2 regions of the Streptomyces sp. NPDC050617 genome follow, and region 2 is predicted to be linked to the other one. Evidence: predicted binding sites of a transcription regulator. Region 2 holds the regulator's gene; the other holds the start of a gene.
What was found. The regulator HrcA, encoded in region 2, represses chaperone genes, less so after heat shock. The targets are predictions, from matches to a motif close to TTNGCACTCNGNNNNNCNGAGTGCNAA.
Positions count from the first base shown of each region.

Region 1: groES (co-chaperone GroES) is a predicted target of HrcA. The motif match lies at 1,909-1,935, and genes of this name have one in related genera.

Region 1 is NZ_JBFAIS010000003.1:150,405-153,817, forward strand. It holds gene groL (chaperonin GroEL) at 1-1,316, opposite strand, end outside; gene groES (co-chaperone GroES) at 1,453-1,761, opposite strand; gene AB0I49_RS05665 (methyltransferase domain-containing protein) at 2,533-3,413, shown strand, end outside.
Region 2 is NZ_JBFAIS010000025.1:43,268-46,680, reverse strand. It holds gene AB0I49_RS28260 (DUF3097 domain-containing protein) at 1-255, opposite strand, end outside; gene AB0I49_RS28255 (MBL fold metallo-hydrolase) at 290-1,009, opposite strand; gene hrcA (heat-inducible transcriptional repressor HrcA) at 1,410-2,426, shown strand; gene dnaJ (molecular chaperone DnaJ) at 2,427-3,413, shown strand, end outside.

The DNA.
Region 1 (3,413 bases), on a different contig from region 2:
CCGGTGGCCTCGTCGCCCTCCTTGTCGAGGGAGTTCGCCAGGACCTTCGCGGCGTGCACGAGCGCGGAACCGCCACCGGAGACGATGCCCTCCTCGACCGCGGCGCGGGTCGCGGAGATGGCGTCCTCCAGGCGGTGCTTCTTCTCCTTGAGCTCGACCTCGGTGGCCGCGCCCACGCGGATGACGCAGACGCCGCCGGCGAGCTTGGCGAGGCGCTCCTGGAGCTTCTCGCGGTCCCAGTCCGAGTCCGTGGACTCGATCTCGGCCTTGATCTGGTTGACGCGGCCGGCCACGTCGTCGGCGTTGCCGCCGCCGTCGACGATGGTGGTGTCGTCCTTGGTGACGGTCACGCGGCGGGCGGTGCCCAGCACGTCCAGACCGGCCTGGTCGAGCTTGAGGCCGACCTCCTCGGCGATGACGGTCGCACCGGTGAGGGTGGCGATGTCGCCGAGCATGGCCTTGCGGCGGTCGCCGAAGCCGGGGGCCTTGACGGCCACGGCGTTGAACGTGCCGCGGATCTTGTTGACCACGAGGGTGGAGAGCGCCTCGCCCTCGACGTCCTCGGCGATGATCAGCAGCGGCTTGGAGGCGCCGGCCTGGATGACCTTCTCCAGCAGCGGCAGCAGGTCCTGGATCGAACCGATCTTGCCCTGGTGGACCAGGATGTACGGGTCGTCGAGCACGGCCTCCATACGCTCCTGGTCGGAGACCATGTACGGGGACAGGTAGCCCTTGTCGAAGGCCATGCCCTCGGTGAAGTCGAGCTCCAGGCCGAAGGTGTTGGACTCCTCGACGGTGATGACGCCGTCCTTGCCGACCTTGTCCATCGCCTCGGCGATGAGCTCGCCGACCTGCTTGTCCTGGGCGGACAGGCCGGCGACGGCCGCGATGTCGGCCTTGTCGTCGATCGGACGGGCGGTGGCGAGGAGCTCCTCGGACACGGCCTTGACCGCGGCGTCGATGCCCTTCTTCAGGGCGGCCGGGGAGGCGCCGGCGGCGACGTTGCGCAGGCCCTCGCGGACCAGCGCCTGGGCCAGCACGGTGGCGGTGGTGGTGCCGTCGCCCGCGATGTCGTTGGTCTTGGTCGCCACCTCCTTCACCAGCTGGGCGCCCAGGTTCTCGTACGGGTCGTCGATCTCGACCTCGCGGGCGATGGTGACGCCGTCGTTGGTGATGGTGGGGGCGCCGAACTTCTTGTCGATGACGACGTTGCGACCCTTGGGGCCGATCGTCACCTTGACGGTGTCGGCAAGCTTGTTGACGCCGCGCTCAAGGGCGCGACGGGCGTCCTCGTCGAACTTCAGGATCTTCGCCATGAGTTGCTTCAAGTCCTCTCGTTGCGATCCCCGGCCACGCGGCGGCGACCGCTGTCGCTCAAATGAACTGCGCCCCGGGCGCCCGGCTTTTCAGACGCGGGGAACCAGGGGCGCAGAACAGGCAAACTTCGGTGAATTACTTCTCGATGATCGCGAGCACGTCGCGAGCCGAGAGAACGAGGTACTCCTCGCCGTTGTACTTCACTTCGGTGCCGCCGTACTTGCTGTAGAGCACGACGTCGCCGACGGCGACATCGAGCGGAAGACGGTTGCCGTCCTCGAAGCGGCCCGGGCCCACGGCCAGGACAGCGCCCTCCTGGGGCTTCTCCTTAGCAGTGTCCGGAATAACCAGGCCAGAGGCCGTGGTCTGCTCGGCGTCGAGCGGCTGGACCACAATGCGGTCCTCGAGCGGCTTGATGGCAACCTTGGAGCTGGCGGTCGTCACGATCCGACCTCCCCCTTCGGAGATCTCACGGGGTTAACTGTCTGAGGTGGCGACCAGGTGTGATCCGTCGTCGCGGGTGCCGGATCTGCCCGTCGCTGTGTTTGGCACTCCCCGGTGGAGAGTGCCAGATGCGAGACTATGACGCGGTTAGCACTCGGTCAAGCGGAGTGCCAACGCGGCGCAATTCTGCGCGACGCGACGGGGGGTGCCGAGTGCCTGGGCGCACCCCGGCTGCCGGGGCTCTGCCCCGGACCCCGGCCCTCAAACGCCGGGCAGGCTTGGTTGATGTGCGCTGAGCAGACTTGGTTGGCGTGCGCCGGGCGGGCTCGATCGGTGGGTGGCGGGCGGACCTGGTTGATATGCACCGGGCGGGCCTGGTTGATGAGCGCCGAGCGGGCTCGATCGGTGGGTGGCGGGCGGACTTGGATGATGTGCGCCGGGCGGACTGGATCGGTGGGCTCCGGGCGGGCCTGGTTGATATGCACCGGGCGGGCTCGATCAGTGGGTGGCGGGCGGGCCTGGAGGATGGGCTCCGGGCGGGCCTGGATGGTGTGCACCGGCGGGCTCAATCAGTGGGCGCCGGGCGGGCCTGGTTGGCGTGCACCGGGCGGACTGGACCGATGGGCGCCGGGCGGACCTGGTCGATATGCGACGAGCGGGCTCGATCGGTGGGTGCCGGGGGACCTGGTTGGCGTGCACCGAGTGGGCTCGATCGGTGGGTGGCGGGCGGGGGCCCGGGTCGTGGGCTGGTCTTGTGGGGAGAATGGGCGGGTGTCCGTACCGAATTCCGCTTCCGATCCGTCCGACGCCGGTGACGCCGGCTTCGCCGCGCTGCTCACCGAGGAGGGGCAGCGGCTGCTGGCGGAGTTGCGCGACCATGAGCCCGCCCAGGAGCTGGCCACAGCGACCCGGCTGCGCCGCGACCACCCCGCCGAGCTGGTCTCGGCGGCGCTCGGGATGGCCCGGCTGCGGCAGCGGGCGGTGGCGAAGTTCGGGGCCGAGGACGCGTACCGGATGTACTTCACGCCCGGCGGCGTCGAGCAGGCCACCCGCGCCGCCGTGGCGGCCCACCGGGCGCGGCGCTTCGCGGAGCTGGGCGTGCGGAGCGTCGCCGATCTGTGCTGCGGCATCGGCGGCGATGCCATCGCGCTCGCGCGGGCCGGCATCTCGGTGCTCGCCGTCGACCGGTCCGAGGCGACCTGCGAGGTCGTACGGGCCAACGCCGCCGCCCTGGGCCTGGACCACCTCATCGAGGTGCGCCGCGCGGACGTCGCCGACGTCGACACGTCCGGCTGCGACGCCGTATTCGTGGACCCGGCCCGGCGCGGCGGCCGGGGCCGGATCTTCGACCCGGAGGCGTACTCGCCGCCCCTGTCGTGGGCCGTCGAGGCGGCCCGTACGGCCCGGCACGCCGCGCTGAAGATCGCGCCGGGCATCCCGCACGAGATCATCCCCGCCGAGGCGGAGGCCGAGTGGATCTCGGACGGCGGCGACGTGAAGGAAGCCGTGCTCTGGTTCGGCGCCGGGGCGCCGGGCGCGCGCGGGGCGACGCTGCTCCCCGGCCCGCACACCTTGCGCGGCGCGGGCCTGCCCGACCCCGAGCCGGGCCCGGTCGGAGCGTTCCTCTACGAGCCGGACGGCGCGGTCATCCG
Region 2 (3,413 bases):
CGGCCGTACGAGCGTGACGACGCGGCCCTCCAGCAGGAACCCGCGCGGCTCCATCGGGAAGACCCGGTGCTTGCCGAACCGGTCCTCCAGCGTCACCGTCGGCCCCTGGGCCGTCTTCTCGCACCGGATCACCGCGCCGCAGAAGCCCGTCCCGACCTCCTCGACGACGAGGTCGGGGTCGGCCGGCACCTCGGGGGCGGGCGCGGTCTTCTTCCACGGGGGCGTCAGGTCGGGGCCGTACTCTCTGCTGCGCATCCGCCAGACGATAGAAAACGGGACGGGGCGCGCGTCACGACACGCCGAAGCGGGCCGCCAGAGCGTCGCGTTGATCACGGACGAAACGGGCGTCCACCACGCGTCCGTGACCGGGCACGTACACCGCGTCATCGCCGCCGAGCGCCAGCAGCCGGTCGAGCGCGGCCGGCCACAGCCGGGGCAGGGCGTCCGGCCCGGCCTGCGGTTCGCCGGACTCCTCGACCAGATCGCCGCAGAAGACGATCTCCGGCGGGCCCGTCACGCACACCGCCAGGTCGTGCGCGGTGTGCCCCGGGCCGACGTTGGCGAGCAGCGCCTGCCGCCCGCCGAGGTCGAGGGCCAGCTCGCCGGTGACGGTGTGATGCGGGCGTACGAGCAGATCGGCGGCCTCCGCGGCGGCGGAGGGGTCCACTCCGTGCCGTACCGCGTCCTGCCGCAGCGCGTCCTTCGCGCCCGCGAGGTGATCGTCGAGCCCGACCGCGCCGTACACCTGCACCCCGGCGAACGCCGCCGTCCCCAGCACATGATCGAAGTGCGGATGCGTCAGAGCGATATGCGTCACGGGACGGCCGAAGAGCCGCCGCACCTCGCGGCGGATGTCCGCGCCCTCCAGCAGCGTCGACCCGGTGTCGACGACCAGCACGCCCGTATCGCCGAGCACGGCCCCCACCGTGCAGTCCCAGCCCGGCAGCCTGCGCCGCACGACCCCCGGCGCGAGCGTTTCCCAGTGCGCCTCTTCCCAACGGCTCTCCATACCCAGACGCTAGACCCTGTCGGCAAACTCCCGTCTGCCCCGCGACGCCTGGCACGCACTCTCGCCGCGTTGTCGGGATCATCCCGGTACGCCCAGTACAGGGATGACCCTCCGCCTTGCGAGAGCACGCACCAGACTCCCCCAGCTACCGCTGGGAGGTGCCCCCTGCGGGGCCCGCCTCCGGCGGACGACGGGAGTTTGCCGACAGGGTCTGGCGAGAGCGCGATACGGTTGCCCGTCGGACCCGTCCCGCCGACGGGCCCGCCCTTGCCCTGGTCGTGGCACCCGGCCGTACACTGGCTGAGAGTGGCTGGCACTCGTGACCATGGAGTGCCAAGTGGGCGCCGAGTGAGAGACAGGGGAAAGTCCCCGGTGGACGGCTGGACGGGAGGTGTGCGCGATGCTGAACGAACGCAGGCTTGAAGTGCTGCGCGCCATCGTCCAGGACTATGTGGGCACGGAGGAGCCGGTCGGCTCCAAGGCGCTCACGGAGCGGCATCAGCTGGGCGTATCCCCGGCCACGGTGCGCAACGACATGGCGGCGCTCGAGGACGAGGGCTTCATCGCCCAGCCCCACACGAGCGCGGGCCGCATCCCGACCGACAAGGGATACCGGCTCTTCGTGGACAAGCTGGCGGGCGTCAAGCCGCTGTCGACGCCGGAGCGGCGGGCCATCCAGAACTTCATGGACGGCGCCGTCGACCTCGACGACGTGGTGGGGCGCACGGTCCGGCTGCTCGCGCAGCTGACCCGGCAGGTCGCCGTCGTGCAGTACCCGTCGCTGACGCGTTCCACCGTGCGCCATGTGGAGTTGCTCTCGCTGGCCCCGGCCCGCGTCATGCTCGTGCTGATCACGGACACCGGGCGGGTCGAACAGCGTATGGTCGACTGCCCGTCGCCGGTGGGCGAGGCGGCGCTCGCGGATCTGCGGGCGCGGCTCAACAGCCGGGTGGTGGGACGCCGGTTCGCGGATGTGCCGCAGCTGGTGCAGGACCTCCCGGAGTCCTTCGAGGCGGAGGACAGAGGAACCGTTTCGACGGTGCTGGCGACTCTGCTGGAGACCCTGGTCGAGGAGACCGAGGAGCGGCTGATGATCGGCGGCACCTCCAACCTGACTCGATTCGGGCATGATTTCCCGTTGGTGATCCGGCCGGTGCTGGAGGCGCTGGAGGAGCAGGTCGTGCTCCTCAAGCTGCTGGGCGAGGCCAAGGATTCCGGCATGACCGTACGCATCGGGCATGAGAATGCTCATGAAGGGCTGACGTCCACATCGGTGGTCGCCGTCGGCTACGGTTCGGGCGACGAGGCAGTCGCCAAACTCGGCGTGGTCGGACCGACCCGCATGGACTACCCCGGAACGATGGGAGCGGTACGCGCAGTGGCACGTTACGTCGGACAGATCCTGGCGGAGTCGTAAGTGGCCACGGACTACTACGCGGTCCTCGGCGTACGACGGGACGCCTCGCAGGACGAGATCAAGAAGGCTTTCCGGAGACTGGCGCGCGAGCTTCACCCGGATGTGAACCCGGATCCGAAGACCCAGGAGCGGTTCAAGGAGATCAACGCCGCTTACGAGGTGCTGTCGGACCCGCAGAAGAAGCAGGTCTACGACCTCGGCGGCGACCCGCTCTCGCAGTCCGCGGGCGGCGCCGGCGGAGCCGGCGGCTTCGGCGCGGGCTTCGGCAACTTCTCCGACATCATGGACGCCTTCTTCGGGCAGTCGTCGCAGCGTGGCCCGCGGTCGCGCACCCGACGCGGCCAGGACGCCATGATCCGGCTCGACATCGACCTGGACGAGGCCGCGTTCGGCACCACGAAGGACATCCAGGTCGATACGGCGATCGTCTGCGCGACCTGCAGCGGCGAGGGTGCGGCCCCCGGCACGTCCGCGCAGACCTGCGACATGTGCCGCGGCCGCGGCGAGGTCTCGCAGGTCACCCGGTCCTTCCTCGGCCAGGTCATGACCTCGCGGCCGTGCCCGCAGTGCCAGGGCTTCGGCACCGTGGTGCCGACCCCGTGCCCGGAGTGCGCGGGCGACGGGCGCGTACGGTCCCGCCGTACGCTCACGGTCAAGATCCCGGCAGGCGTCGACAAGGGCACCCGCATCCAGCTCGCGGGCGAGGGCGAGGTCGGCCCCGGCGGCGGCCCGGCCGGCGACCTGTACGTGGAGATCCACGAGAACCCGCACCCGGTCTTCCAGCGGCGCGGCGACGATCTGCACTGCACGGTCACCATCCCGATGACCGCGGCCTCCCTCGGCACGAAGGTGCCGCTGGAGACGCTCGACGGGATGGAGGAGGTCGACATCCGGCCCGGCACCCAGTCCGGCCAGTCGATCCCGCTGCACCAGCGCGGCGTCACGCATCTGCGGGGCGGCGGGCGCGGCGACCTCATCGTGCACGTC